2 regions of the Streptococcus sp. 27098_8_148 genome follow, and region 1 is predicted to be linked to the other one. Evidence: predicted binding sites of a transcription regulator. Region 1 holds the regulator's gene; the other holds the start of a gene.
The links. Region 1 encodes NrdR, which represses ribonucleotide reductase genes. Its sites were predicted from a motif close to ACACNATATATNGTGT; they were not measured.

Region 1 (7,987 bases):
GGCGCTCGCTCCAGCTATCGGTTGCACGCGCTCCAGCGTAATCTGCCTGAACCTTGTCATAGGCAGTCACAACTGATAGGTCTTGTTCTTGGTATTCTTCTTCAAAAGCAACCTGTTCCAATGGCAAACGTGGTTTCACTGCATGCTGCTGATTAGGTACTCCGAGAGCAATCCCAAAAACAGGATAGGTATAGTCTGGCAGACGGAATAGTTCTGCGACTTCTTCTGAACAGTAGCGCAACATGCCGATCATCACTCCACCATAGCCGAGACTTTCAGCTGCCAATAGTGTATTTTGAGCTGCTAGAGCCGCATCCACTGAGGTGATCAGTAAGTTGTCCACCCCTTCAGGATGAAAATCCTGCTCATGAAGTTTGACAGCTTTTTCAGCACGGTTTAAATCCCCAACAAAGAGGAGAAAGACGGCTGATTGGTGAATCGCTTCTTGAGGAAGCAAGTCGTAAAGAGCTTCTTTCTTTTCCTTGCTTTTGACCACAATCACAGAATAAGACTGAAAGTTTTTCCAACTTGATGCCATCTGCCCAGCTGATAAAATTTCCTGGAGGTCAGCTTCTTTGATGGCTTCTTCCTTAAAACGGCGAACAGAAAAATGAGATTTCATTAAACGGATGGTTTCATTCATCGGCGATTGACTCCTTCCAGATGGATTTCCTTGGCTAAAAATTTCACGCGCTCCATGACCCGTTTGGCCTGCCAGGTTTCATCTCCATTGCGCGAAGCCGCAAAATGACGTTCCAACTCTTCAAAATTAAAGTTAGAAGTAAAGAAGGTTGGGAGATTTTCCTGCATTCGGTGCTGCAAAATCACCTGTAAGATTTCATCTCGCACCCAGGCTGACATCTGTTCCGCACCGATATCATCGAGAATTAAAATTTCGGCTTTTTTCACCTGATCGACGGTTTCTTTGACCAAGCCTGAACTGATGGCATTTTTTACATCGATAGCAAAACTTGGGAAATGAAGTAGGGTAGTAGAGGCCTGACGTTTTTCGGATAAATCATGAGCCAAGGCTGCCATCATGTAGCTCTTTCCTACTCCAAAATCACCATAGAGGTAGATCCCCTTTTGATATTCCGGATAGTTGGCTACAAAATTGGCTAATTCTTCAAAGGCCTCAAATCGTCCCTTATCATCGAGCTCTACCTTGGCTAGACTCGCCTCTTTCAAGGTTGAAGGGAGATTTATCAAGTTGAGACGTTGGTTGATCTCAGCTCGTTTTTGGGCTTCGATTAACTCTGGTGTTTCCTCATAAGCGACATCCGCATAGCCTTCATTCATGGTGAGGATGGGCTTATAACCTTTGGCAATATAATCCGGATCTCCCAATAAGAAACGGTTGCGTTCACTAATGTATTGATTAAATTTTGAAATACTCCGTCGAATTTCTTGTTCAGACAAAGACTGGTCCTTGATAAAGGCAGCCACTTCTTGGTCTGCCAAGATCTGTGCGACCAAATCCTCATAGTTAAATTGACGCGCACGGTTCATGTGAGACATGGTTTGACCTACACTTTCCATCTACTCACCTCCTTGATTCAGTTTTTCTAATAGGCGTTGTTTCTCTTTAGCAAGATCCACCTTTTCTGCTTGACTGGTTTGATTTTGATAGTTTGGTTGGCTCCACTTGGGAACATTGCTGTTCTTGCCCTTGGCTGATGTAGGACTCGTCCCCTTGTTTCCTTGAGCTTTAGCTTGTTCCTGGCGTTCTCGAACTTTTAAAATCGCTAGTTCTGCACTGTTGACCCCTTGATAAGAAAAATCATTTCCCACCTTCAAAGCATACTTTTCATTGAGATTAGCAGACTGGGTCTTGTTAAAGGTCAACAACAAGATAATATTGATCACCTCGTCTAGTAAGCCTAGATCAGCTAACTTGGATAATGTCTTGCGTTCGCTCTGCGTAATGGTCGCATTGCGCGCCTTCTTAATCTCTGCTAGAAATTGTAGGCTGGATTTTGCCTTAGCTTCCCTCAGAATGGTTTCTTCCTGACGGCTATAGGACATGCGTGGTTGCTCTTGGCTCGCCTGAGCCAACTTTTGCTTCATTCTCTTTGGAGAGACAATCCGGTCTACAGCTGTTTCTTTCGCTAAAAGATAAGTTTCATACCAGGTCCATTGTTGTTCTTCTGCGATGGCAAAGAGGGCTAAGGTTGCTTCTCCTTCATCCGCAAAACGAAGTCCATCACGCCCCATCATTCGCTTAAACATCTCCATATCGAACTGCTGTTTCTTACTTGGAAGAACGGTCGTCTCCCCAGCATCTATTCCAAAGACTTGCGAGAAGGAAACTTGCCGTCTAGTCCCTAAAGAGCGTACTGGGAGCAGATCTTCCACGGCCTTTTCCCCAATCTTTTTTACAAGCAAGCGTTTGAAAACAGCATTCGAAAAAAATTCTCCTGCCTCAAGAGGAGCATGTAACTGAATGGTGATCCCAACTTCTTCCTCATAGAGATCCATCAACCCCATGGCAATTAAGCGATCAAAGGCGAGTAGCAACTGTGGAAATCCTATATTCAAGTGATTGAGGATTTGAGCAAGTATATATTGTTTTTCACCCTGATCATAAGAGGCCAGCAGATAACGATAAACTGCTACTGTTTCCGTCTCCAAAATAGGCAGGTAATACTGCTCCAATGCAGCCCCTGCCGGTGGAAGAAGATTATTTTTTAAAAATGCGAAAGGCGTATTGGGCTTCATCTATTTTTCCTTTTTCTTCTTGGTTCCCTTCGTAATTTGTTTCAAGAGGGTCTCTAACTCACCGACATCCTTGAAACTCCGGTAAACACTAGCAAAACGGACATAGGTGATCTCATCTAGATCTGCTAACTCATCCATGACCAATGAACCAATATACTCACTGTTGATTTCATTATCACTTTGGCTGCGAACCTTTTGTTCAATCCGGTTTACAATTTCTTCGATTTCGTCACTAGAAACAGGCCGTTTTTGAGCTGAGCGGATAATACCATTAAAGATTTTATCACGAGAAAATTGCTCGCGTGTCCCATCCTTTTTGACAACCACTAGGGTCCGCTCTTCCACTCGCTCGTAGGTAGTAAAGCGATAATGGCACTCTTCGCATTCCCTGCGACGACGGATGGTGTTCCCATCTTCAGCTTGTCGACTATCCACCACACTAGACTTACTTCCACCACATTTTGGACAACGCATTTGCTACCTCCTTAAACTGTTTTAACACTTCATTTTACCATAAATTGAATCGTAAAGAAAGCAGAAGAACAGGAGAATCCCCTATGCTTGCCCCTCATTGATCCATAAAAAAGAGTCGAAGGACGATTGAATAAAATCGTTTTCCTTTCGACTCTCCATTTATATTAAAGTGATAATTCAGCTTCTAAGCCATAGTGATCACTGACATGGGCTTTGTTTTGATCATCAAAAATGACATGTAGACGCTGGATGTCCCATTCTGGACTTGCAAAGACGTAATCGATTCGCAATGGAACTTGATTATCCGTCCAGCCATCGATTCCAGGACCTACAGTATAAGTCCCCTTTGTTTCTTTGGCTTCGATAAAACTATCTTGAAGTTTTAGCGAACTGGATAGAATCGTTTCATACCCTTCTTGACCAGCAGGATTATTGAAATCACCAGCTAGAATAAAAGGTTTGCCTACTTGGCTGAAGTAGTTCTCAATGCGTGGCCACTCAAATTGGAAACCTTTGTCCCACCAAGAAAGATGGACGCTGGCAACAGCAATCTCTTTGCCATCTACACTTGTATGGGCAACGGCTACTCGACGAGTATGGTAGTCCGTTGGATCATCCATATTGGATACCAAAATCTCATCCGCCTTCAAGGGTTGACGCGAAAGAACGGCCACACCCTCATTGAGGTGATCATAGCCAATATGGTTGTAGGCCCAAGTCCAATAATAGTGGAGTCCATGAGCAGCTAACTCTTCTACCAATACGCGAACAAAGTGATCCTTGTGAATCGCTACAGATGATGGCAAAGCTTGATAATACTCATCTGTTTCGACTGTTTCTGAGGCCATTTCTTGATTGACCTCTTGGAAACAGATCACATCATATTGCGCTTCTAAAATTTGTTCCTTGAGGGTTTCAAATTTTTGCTGAGCATTCTCTTCCATCCAACTATGGGAATTTAATGTTAAAAATTTCATCCCCTGATTTCTCCTTCTCTCCAAATCAAGAAACGGCAAGAGGCCGGGTGCACTGCCCCAACCTCATTTTCTTTGCCGACGTCTCTTATAATTCTACTGTTGCAACTGGCGCATTTGCTGCCAATTTACCAGTATGTTCGACCTTAACGGATTTAATCGCATCTGCATTTGTGAAGACAACAATTGTTGAAGTTTCACGACCAGCTGCACGGATTGCATCAAGGTCTGCTTCCACCAAGAGGTCTCCAGCAGCCACTGTTTGACCTTCAGAAACTTTAACCTCAAATGGTTTTCCTTCAAGACTAACAGTATCTAGACCGATGTGAACCAAGACTTCCAAACCATTATCAGTTACCAAACCAAGGGCATGTTTGGTTGGGAAGACACTAGTAACTTTACCAGCAACTGGTGAAACGATGTGGCCATTTTCAGGCTCAACTGCAAATCCGTCTCCCATCATTTTTTGTGAGAATACAGGATCTTTCACATCTTCGATGTTAATCACTTCACCATCTGCAACAGAGTGCACTTCATCAGTTACCCCTTTAAAGGTTGCTTCAGCTTTTTGAACTGCCGTCATTTGGCTAGGAAGTGTTTCAGGAATGACTTCACCTGAATCAAGAACGTCTTGGATATCAGATTTCAACACGTCAGCTTTAGGTCCGTAGATCGCTTGGACACCTTGTCCTTTCATGACAAGACCCATAGCACCTTCAGCTTTCCATTGTTCTTCTGTTCCGACTTTTTCAGCGTCCTTAACGGTTACACGAAGACGAGTCATACATGCGTCAACGTCTACGATATTGGCACGTCCACCAAGAAGGTTGATGATGTTAATGACTTGTGAGCTTGCTGAGCTTGTAGCAGCACCTGCTGCTGCACCATCTCCCGCAGGGGCATCATCATTTTGTTCATAGTTACCGTTACGTCCTGGAGTTGCATAATTGAATTTCTTAATCATGAAGTTAGCAATGAAGTACATGATAAAGGCAAAGAGGACTGTTACCCATACAAAGTTAAAGATATCTAATGCCAAACCAGCGTTGATGGCCATTGGGGTACGTGTCAAAAACTCGATTGAACCGAATGAGTGGACACGAAGGTGAACTAAGTCAGCCATTGCAAAGGCAGCTCCTTGAACAAAGGCATAGATTAGGTATAAAGGTGTTGCAATGAACATGAACATGTATTCAATTGGTTCAGTAACACCTGTCAAGAATGTAGCAAGGGCAGTTGCAAAAAGCATCCCTTTGTATTTTTCTTTCTTATCTGGGTCCACATTGCGATAGATAGCAACTACAACCCCCATCAAGATACCAAATGATCCAATCATTTGACCAACTTTGAAACGAGCTGGTGTGTACGCATGAAGCAAGTGTTGGTATTGGCTAGGATCTGCCTTCTTCAAGTTAACAAGGTCTGTTACCCAAGCTAACCAAAGTGGATCTTGTCCAAATACAGTTGTTCCTTTGGCAGCACCTGTAAGAACTTGGTAGCTACCACCCAATTGAGTATAGTTGATTGGAATGGTCAACATGTGGTGAAGACCAAACGGCAAGAGAAGACGTTCCAAGGTACCAAACAAGAATGGTGCCAATACTGGAGCTGTTGATTGTGAGTTGGCGATCCAGACACCGAATCCATTAATTCCTGATTGAACCACTGGCCACAAGGCTGCCAAAACCAAGGCTGTAAGAGCTGAACGAACGATAACAACGAATGGGACAAAGCGCTTCCCGTTAAAGAAAGAAAGGGCTTCTGGAAGTTTACGGTAGTTATAGTATTTATTGAAAGCAGTTGCTCCAACAAAACCTGAGATAATCCCTACAAACACCCCCATATTAAGTGCCGGTGCTTCAAGGACACTAATGAAGTAGTCTGCAACTTTAATTGATCCACCTAAGATCGTATGAACGGTAGCATCCTTATCAGCCAACATTGCAGATGTCACTCCAAAAACTGCACCGGTAATACGGTTAATCAAGATGAAAGAGAGACCAGCAGCAAAGGCACCCCCAGCACGCTCTTTGGCCCAGCTACCACCGATAGCAAGGGCAAAGAGGATGTGAAGGTTACCGATAACCCCCCAACCGATTTGTTCGAGAATCCCACCTGTAATAACAAGTGGAGATAAATTCGGGTTGATCATAGGGATTGATTTCCCGATTGAAATCATCAACCCAGCAGCTGGCATGACAGCGATAACGACCATCAAGGCCTTACCAAACTTCTGCCAGAATTCAAAGCTAAATAAACTTTTGAATGATCCTTTATTCATCATTCAACCTCCTTATATTGTTTAAGGCTTTTGTTTTGAGAAAACGTTTGCGCTTAATTTGTTTCTAGTATACCACATTTTAAAAATTTGTAAAGCTTTACATTCATTTTTTTCTCTAAATTTTATCTTTTTTTATCTTTTTTAAGCCAAATTCTTTTTAAAACTCATTCCTTTTCGACGCAAACGTTTCCCTTGAAGTATAAAAATATTCGAACCCTCTAAGGGTTCGAATGTCTTATTCTAATGCGTCTTGCATGGCATAGCCAATCCCACGAACGGTCTTAATATAGCTTTTTTGACCTGGTAGATCAATTTTCCCACGAAGATACCGGATATAGACGTCAACAATATTAGTCTCACCTGTACTCTCGTACTTCCAGACACTCTCCAATAACTGATCTCGTGTCACCACTCCTTTGCTTCCCATCAGGGTCGCCAAGAGGTCGTATTCTCTGCGGGTCAAACTAATCATGTCTTTCCCACGATAGACGGTATGGTGTTCCACATCAATGCGCAAATTGCGGTATGACGTTGGGATTTTCATCTGGCTACAATGTTGGTCAATATAATCACGTCCTCTAAAAATGGCTGTGATCTTATCTACCAAATCGCTGATAATAAAGGGTTTGACCATATAGGAAACGGCAAAGCGCTGAATACTCTCTTTGTGCTCAGCAATTTTTTCGCGGCTATCCAACACAATCAAAACAGAAGCTGGGCGAATCTGACGGATTTCCTCTGCGAATGTTTCACCAGACATATCTGACAGATCGTAATTAAACAAGATCAGATCATATTTGGTCGCAGCAATCAAGGCCAGACCCGCTTTTCCATCCTCTACTACATCAACTTGGTACCCTTCTTTTTGAAGTTCCAAATCAATGAAGCGAGCAATTTGCTTCTCATTTTCTACTAGTAGAACTCGTTTGACCATAGAGCAAGATTATTTTTCATCGTACCAAGAATAGTGGAAGGTACCTTCTTTGTCTTTACGTTGGTATGTGTGAGCACCAAAGTAGTCACGTTGTGCTTGGATCAAGTTCGCTGGAAGATCAGCTGAACGGTAGCTATCGAAGTATGTAATTGCCGCTGAGAAGGTTGGTACTGGTACACCTGCTTGAACAGCAAGAGCTACGATATCACGAACTGATTGTTGGTACTTAGCTGTTACATCCAAGAAGTACTCGTCCAAAAGAAGGTTAGCAAGATCTGCATCACGGTTGTAAGCGTCTGTGATCTTTTGCAAGAAACGAGAACGGATGATACATCCATCGCGCCAGATAGATGCGATGTCCGCAAATGGCAAGTTCCAGTTGTTTTCTTTAGAAGCTACACGCAATTGCGCAAAACCTTGTGCGTAAGAGATGATTTTTGAGAAGTAAAGGGCTTGACGGATTTTCTCAATCAATTCAGCCTTGTCGCCTTCAAATTTGAAAGCAGCTGGTTTTGGAAGCACCTTGCTAGCGTGTACACGTTCTTCTTTGTAAGTTGAGATGTAACGTGCAAATACTGACTCAGTAATAAGTGACAATGGCACACC
Region 2 (7,987 bases), on a different contig from region 1:
TATCGCTCTTTTCAGCAGCAACCAACATATTGCGCAGACGAGCCCAGTCAAAGATGTAAATCCCCATGGAAGCCTTGGTAGATTTTGGTTCAGCTGGTTTTTCTTCAAATTCAACAATCCGATTATTAGCATCGGTATTCATGATTCCAAAACGACTCGCTTCCTTCAAAGGTACATCTAGGACGGCAACGGTCAAGCTCGCATTATTATCCTTGTGCGCTTGAAGCATATCATCATAGTCCATCTTGTAGATATGATCACCAGAAAGAATCAAGACATATTCAGGATTGATGCTGTCGATATAGTCGATATTTTGTAGGATGGCATGACTAGTTCCTTCGAACCAACGATTTCCTTCACTAGCTGAATAAGGTTGCAAAATAGAAACACCTGTATTGATTCCATCCAATCCCCAGCTTGAACCATTTCCAATATGACTATTGAGGGCCAGTGGCTGGTACTGTGTGATCACACCAACATTGTGAATTCCTGAGTTGGCGCAGTTTGATAGCGCAAAATCGATAATCCGATAGCGCCCACCAAATTGAACCGCAGGTTTTGCGATGTTTTTGGTTAATTTTCCAAGACGTGTTCCTTGCCCACCGGCAAGAATTAAAGCGAGCATTTCATTCTTCATTGACTACTTCCTCTTTTTAAAGCTTGGACTCCCATAGAGTCAACCGATCGTCATTTCTTATCTGATGTTTTAGATTTTGTTTTGCTAACCTTCCGTTTCACCTTCCAAATGCTAGCCCCTAAAGCCGGCAAAGTAAAGGTCAAAGTTTGTTCATAATCCTTCCACAGTCCATCTTGAGACTGAACTGTCGGATTGTGCTCTTTCCAGACACCTCCCCATTCTTCTAATTCTGTATTCCAAATTTCTTCATAGACCGCTGATACAGGCACACCAATCGTAAAGTCCTTGCGTTCTACTGGCGCCATATTAAAGACGCACACCAGAAGATCTCCTTTACGATTTTTCCGGACCATGGACAAAACGCTCTGATCCCGGTTATCTGCATCAATAATCTCTAAGCCATCAAAGCTATCATCAATCTCCCACAATTCCTTGTGTTCTTTGTAGAAATGATTGAGCTGAGAAGTGAAACGACGCATCTTAGCATTCATTTCATCCTCTAGATTGCTCCATTCCAGTTGCTCTTCAGACTTCCATTCCAAAAACTGACCAAATTCTGAACCCATAAAGAGTAGTTTCTTACCTGGATGGCAAATCTGATAGGTCAAGAGGTTACGGAGTCCAGCAAATTGATTGTAACGATCTCCCCACATCTTATGCATCAAACTTTTCTTACCATGCACCACTTCATCGTGTGAAAATGGTAGTAAGAAGTTTTCAGAAAATGCATACATGTAGCTAAAGGTTACCAGGTTAAAGTCAAATTTCCGGTAGATGGGATCTTCTTCGTAGAATCGAAGGATATCATTCATCCAACCCATATTCCATTTATAGTCAAAGCCAAGACCACCCTCTTCTTCAGGACCTGTGATCTTTTGACCAGCAGAACTTTCTTCCGCAATCATCATGACATCTGGGTGTTCGTTCTTGATAATCGCATTCAAACGTCTAAGGAAATGAACGCCTTCGTAGTTGAGGTTTCCACCATCAATATTTGGTGTCCATGGACCACTATCGTAGTCCAGATAGAGCATATTGCTCACAGCATCGACCCGAATTCCATCTAAATGATAAGTTTCAATCCAAAACTTCAAACTAGAAATTAAGAATGACTGGACTTGATTTTTTCCTAAATCGAAGTTCAAAGCTCCCCATCCGTAGTTATGGGCTCGATGTTCATCCTGGTATTCAAAGGTTGGTGTTCCATCATAATAAGCCAAGGCATCATCATTAATAATGAAATGTCCTGGTACCCAATCCACGATCACTCCGATATTATTGAGGTGGCATTCTTCCACGAAGTCTTGAAACTCCTCTGGACTACCATAAGTCTGCTCGAGTGCAAAATATCCCATGAGCTGATAGCCCCAACTCAAGCCCAATGGATGGGCCATCACTGGCATAAATTCCACGTGGGTGTAGTTCATCTCCACCAAATATGGAATCAATTCTTCTTTTAGTTGTTTGAAGGTATAGGAACTGTGATCCTCATTACGTTTCCACGATCCTGCGTGAACCTCATAAATATTAACAGGTCGTTCCTTAAAACCAAGTTTTTTGCGGCGTGCTCTCCAGAGACCATCTTTCCAGTTTTTCTCTGGAATGGTCTTAATAATAGATCCTGTATTGGGTCTCTTTTCCATCCATAACGCTAGAGGATCGATTTTTTGCACCTGATGACCATTTTGTCGAGTCACCAAATACTTGTAAATATCTCCCTCTTTTGCATCGGAACAGAAGACTTCCCAGACGCCTCCTTCATTACGAACCATTGGAATTTTACGGGCTTCCCAATCAGTGAAATCACCAATCAGATTCACCGCCTGAGCATTGGGAGCCCAAACACGGAAGGTAAAGCCTTCTTGTTCTCCCCTTGTTTCCTTGTGAGCTCCTAAGTACTCTTGAAGATGGAAATTATCCCCTCTTCCAAATGTCCATAAGTCTGTGCTTCTATCCATATACTCACCTCTTTATTTTTGAAAGCGTTTTCTAGTTGTTTTTATTTTACTATAAAATCACTTAATTTTCAAGTTGATTCCTGTAAAATCATGTAAATTTATCAGGAAAAGTTTTTCCATTTTCTTTCCCGAACCTTTTACTTCATTCCTTCGCTTTCCTCCTAATCTTACTTACGATTATACTATATATACGAGGAAAATTAAACAAAAAACCGAACATTTAAATCACTATTTTTATTACTAACTAGTTTATTACGAATAAAATGAACATTTTTATGTACAATGTAAAAAAAGACTAAGACAAATTTGTCTTAGTCTTGATCGACTCTTAGTCTACGTTCACGTATTCTTTTGAAAGTTCAAGAACTTCTTCCATTGTTGAACATTCAGTCAGAGCACGGTTAGCGTATTCTTGCATTTTAGCTGTGTCGAGTTTCTTCATCAAGCTACGTGTACGAAGGACAGATGTCGCTGACATAGAGAACTCATCCAAGCCCATTCCGACAAGAAGTGGAACAGCAGTTTGGTCACCGGCCATTTCACCACACATACCTGCCCATTTGCCTTCAGCGTGAGCTGCTTTGATCACGTTATTGATCAAACGAAGGATTGATGGGTTATATGGTTGGTAAAGGTATGAAACTTGTTCGTTCATACGGTCAGCAGCCATTGTGTATTGGATCAAGTCATTTGTACCGATTGAGAAGAAATCAACTTCTTTAGCAAATTGGTCCGCAAGCATTGCTGCAGCTGGGATTTCAATCATGATACCTACTTGGATATCATCTGCCACAGCAACACCTTCAGCAAGCAATTTAGCTTTTTCTTCTTCAAGAATACCTTTAGCAGTACGGAACTCCGTCAACAAAGCAACCATTGGGAACATGATCCGCAATTTACCGTGAACAGATGCACGAAGCAAGGCACGCAATTGGGTACGGAACATTTGATTACCAGTTTCAGAGATAGAAATACGCAAAGCACGGAAACCTAAGAATGGGTTCATTTCTTTAGGAAGGTCGAAGTAAGGAAGTTCTTTATCCCCACCGATATCCATTGTACGAACAACCACAGGTTTACCATTCATACCTTCAAGAACTGCTTTGTAGGCTTCGTATTGGTCATCTTCCGTTGGGAAGTCTTGAGAATCCATGTACAAGAATTCTGTACGGTAAAGACCAACAGCTTCTGCACCATTATCGTTTACACCTTCAACGTCTTTAGGTGTACCGATGTTGGCAGCCAACTCGAAGTGTTTTCCATCAGCAGTCACTGTTTTCGCATCTTTAAGGAGAGCCCATTCAGCTTTTTGTTTAGCATAAGCTTCACCAGCTGCTTTGAACTCTGCAATTTGTTCTTCAGTAGGGTTGATCACCACTTCACCAGTGATCCCTGAAACAGCCAAAACATCACCATCTTTGACAAGTTCTGTGATGTTATTTGTACCAAGAACAGCTGCGATTTCAAGTGTACGAGCCATGATAGCTGAGTGACTGGTACGTCCACCGATATTCGTAACAAAAGCTTTTACATACTTTTTGTTCAACTGCGCTGTATCAGATGGAGTCAAGTCATGCGCAACCACGATTGCTTCTTCATTGATAGAAGCAGGGTTTGGCAATTTCTTACCAAGCAAGTTGGCAAGGACACGTTTGGTAACGTCACGAATATCTGCCGCACGTTCTTGCATGTAAGGATTGTCTTCCATTCCTTCAAAGATCGCAATGAACATGTCAGTGACTTCTTTCAAGCCTGCTTCTGCATTGATTTTTTTCGTACGAATTGTTTCTTTGATCTGACCAATCATTTCAGGGTCAGCAAGAACCATCATATGCGCATCAAAAACTTGCGCTGCTTCTTCACCAAGGCTTGCTACTGCATTCTCCCGGATAAGAGAAAGCTCGTTTTGTGAAGCTTCAAGAGCTGCATCCAAACGAGCTTCTTCTGCACTTGTATCTTCGACTGAAACAGTCTCAAATGATAAGTCTGGTTGAATGAGCAAATATGCCTTAGCAACGGCAACACCGTCAGATGCTGCAATTCCTTTTAGCATTTTTGTCATATTTTAAGCCAATCCTTCTTTAGTCATTGTTTCTGAGATAGCTGCGATAGCATCATCAGCGTCAGCACCTTCTGCAGAGATTACAACGTCTGCTCCTTGACCAACACCAAGGCTCATAACACCCATGATTGATTTCAAGTTAACTGATTTACCTTTGTATTCAAGAGTAATATCTGAAGCAAATTTGCTAGCAGTTTGAACCAACAAAGTTGCTGGACGTGCGTGGATACCTGTTTCTGCCACGATGTGGAAATCTTTAGAAGCCATAGTTTGACTCTCCTTTTTAAAAATAGTTTTTGAGTTACCTTTTGATAACCCTTACAATTTGGTATTATATCATCTTTTGAAATTTTTTTCAAGATTTTTATCACTGACTTACAGAAAAAGACTGCGAAAAATCCCAATTTAGATACATTTTAAGAAGCACTTGAAGAACAGAGGAAATATCTTTTCAATTTTCTACTATATTATAAGTAACATTTTCCTCCGCTTTCAATGAAAAGAAGCTCTTTAACCACAGGATATTGATTCACCAAAAAATTATAACTAATTAAAGATGCTTTAAAGCCTATTCCTATCCCATTTCTTCGATTTTCACACTTTTCACTCACCACAATATATTGTGCTTTGAAAACTCCATTTCATCTCTTTGCACAATATTTAGTTTTATTTTGTTGACAAGTTGCTGGATTTTGTTTATACTGTTTACAGATTTATATTTCGATAGGAGAACGGAAAAGAAATGGTAACCATTTATTCAAAAAATAATTGTGTTCAATGCAAAATGACCAAGCGATTCCTCGATAGCAATCACGTGGAATATCGCGAAATTAACTTAGATGAACAGCCAGAATTTGTAGAGCATGTTAAGAACCTTGGCTTCAATGCTGCTCCAGTTATTCAAACACCGGATGAAGTATTTTCTGGTTTTCAACCAGCTAAGTTGAAGAAACTTTCATAATAAACACAGTATTTTGCTTAAATAGGGTCTAGCGTTAGCAACCTAACACTAGACTTTTTACTTGTAAAGAGAGGACTTCTCCTCTTCATTTTTTTGAACTAGAAAAGGATTATTATGGGATTAAAATCTCTTGAAGATGTGACGTATTTTCGTCTTAACAATGAAATCAACCGTCCAGTAAACGGCCAAATCATGCTTCATAAGGATAAAGAAGCTTTGGATGCGTTCTTTAAAGAAAATGTTGTACCAAATACTAAAGCCTTTGACTCGATTACAGACAAGATTCAGTACCTTCTCGAGCACAATTACATTGAGAGAGCTTTTATCGAGAAATACCGTCCTGAATTTTTAGAGGAATTGGCCCAATTTATCAAAGACCAAAACTTCCAATTCAAGTCCTTCATGGCGGCCTACAAATTCTATAACCAATACGCTTTGAAAACAAATGATGGAGAATACTATCTTGAAAGCATGGAAGACCGTGTCTTCTTCAATGCTCTCTATTTTGCAGATGGAAATGAAGCTATCGCGCGAGACATCGCAAACGAAATTATCCACCAACGCTACCAACCAGCGACTCCTTCTTTCTTAAACGCTGGACGTGCCCGCCGTGGAGAATTGGTTTCATGTTTCTTGATCCAGGTAACCGATGATATGAACGCGATCGGACGTTCCATCAACTCTGCCCTTCAACTTTCACGTATCGGTGGTGGGGTTGGGATTTCCCTCAGCAACCTTCGTGAAGCTGGAGCACCGATCAAGGGGTATGAAGGAGCCGCTTCTGGGGTCGTACCTGTTATGAAACTCTTTGAAGATAGCTTCTCTTACTCTAACCAATTGGGACAACGCCAAGGGGCTGGGGTGGTTTACCTCAATGTCTTTCACCCAGACATCATCGCCTTCCTTTCTACTAAGAAAGAAAATGCTGATGAAAAAGTTCGGGTTAAGACTCTCTCACTTGGCGTCGTCGTACCAGACAAGTTCTATGAGTTGGCTCGTAAAAATGAAGAAATGTACCTCTTCAGCCCATACTCTGTGGAACGTGAATACGGAGTACCATTCAATTACATCGACATCACTGAAAAATACGATGAGTTGGTTGCTAATCCAAACATCCGCAAGACAAAAATTAAAGCACGTGATTTGGAAACTGAAATTTCTAAATTGCAACAAGAATCTGGCTATCCATATGTAGTCAACATCGATACTGCTAACCGGGCAAACCCTGTTGATGGGAAAATCATCATGAGTAACTTGTGTTCAGAAATCCTCCAGGTTCAAGAACCAAGCTTGATCAACGATGCCCAAGAATTTGTCCAAATGGGAACTGACGTCTCATGTAACCTTGGTTCAACCAACGTGGTTAACATGATGACTTCACCTGATTTTGGACGTTCGATTCGTGCCATGGTCCGTGCTTTGACCTTCGTTACAGATAGCTCTCATATCGTGGCCGTTCCAACTATCGACCACGGAAATAAACTGGCGCATTCGTTCGGACTTGGAGCTATGGGACTTCACAGCTACCTTGCGCAACAATTGATTGAATACGGATCCCCTGAGTCTGTTGAGTTCACAAGTATCTACTTCATGCTCATGAACTACTGGACTCTCGTAGAATCAAACAACATCGCGCGTGAACGTGGTGTTACATTCCACAACTTCGAAAAATCTGATTATGCCAACGGTACTTACTTTGATAAGTACACGACTGGAGAATTTGTACCAAAATCTGATCGCGTCAAAGAACTCTTTAAAGATATCTTTATCCCAAGTGCTGAGGATTGGGCAGAACTGCGTGCTAAAGTTCAAGCAGATGGTCTTTACCACCAAAACCGCTTGGCTGTCGCACCAAATGGATCTATCAGCTACATCAATGACGTATCTGCTTCTATCCACCCAATTACACAACGGATTGAAGAACGCCAAGAGAAAAAAATCGGTAAGATCTACTACCCTGCAGCAGGATTGTCAACGGAAACGATTCCTTACTACACTTCTGCCTACGACATGGATATGCGAAAAGTCATCGATGTCTATGCTGCCGCAACTGAACACGTAGACCAAGGTCTTTCACTGACTCTCTTTATGCGTAGCGATATTCCAAAGGGTCTTTACGAATGGAAAACTGAAAACAAACAAACCACTCGTGACTTGTCTATCCTTCGGAACTACGCCTTTAACAAGGGTATCAAGTCTATCTACTACGTCCGTACCTTTACAGATGATGGTGGAGAAGTTGGCGCCAACCAATGTGAAAGCTGTGTCATCTAATCCGCTATCCTAGATAGCTATCAAAAGTCGGTTCGCCGACTTTTTGTGCGGTATTCTATCAATTTATGGTAGAATAGTAACGATTGAATGAATAG

Region 2: the regulator NrdR is predicted to act here: its motif matches at 5,268-5,283, upstream of nrdH (glutaredoxin-like protein NrdH).

What each region holds. Positions count from the first base shown of each region.
Region 1 covers NZ_JAPVYY010000005.1:181,092-189,078, reverse strand. Annotated here, with positions in the region: gene O3646_RS06175 (nitroreductase family protein) at 1-643, opposite strand, end outside; gene dnaI (primosomal protein DnaI) at 640-1,539, opposite strand; gene O3646_RS06165 (DNA helicase) at 1,540-2,718, opposite strand; gene nrdR (transcriptional regulator NrdR) at 2,719-3,192, opposite strand; gene O3646_RS06155 (endonuclease/exonuclease/phosphatase family protein) at 3,357-4,169, opposite strand; gene O3646_RS06150 (PTS transporter subunit IIBC) at 4,255-6,447, opposite strand; gene O3646_RS06145 (response regulator transcription factor) at 6,683-7,381, opposite strand; gene gndA (NADP-dependent phosphogluconate dehydrogenase) at 7,391-7,987, opposite strand, start outside.
Region 2 covers NZ_JAPVYY010000003.1:193,108-201,094, forward strand. Annotated here, with positions in the region: gene O3646_RS03945 (glucose-1-phosphate adenylyltransferase) at 1-637, opposite strand, end outside; gene glgB (1,4-alpha-glucan branching protein GlgB) at 688-2,595, opposite strand; gene ptsP (phosphoenolpyruvate--protein phosphotransferase) at 2,924-4,657, opposite strand; gene O3646_RS03960 (phosphocarrier protein HPr) at 4,661-4,924, opposite strand; gene nrdH (glutaredoxin-like protein NrdH) at 5,400-5,618, shown strand; gene nrdE (class 1b ribonucleoside-diphosphate reductase subunit alpha) at 5,733-7,892, shown strand.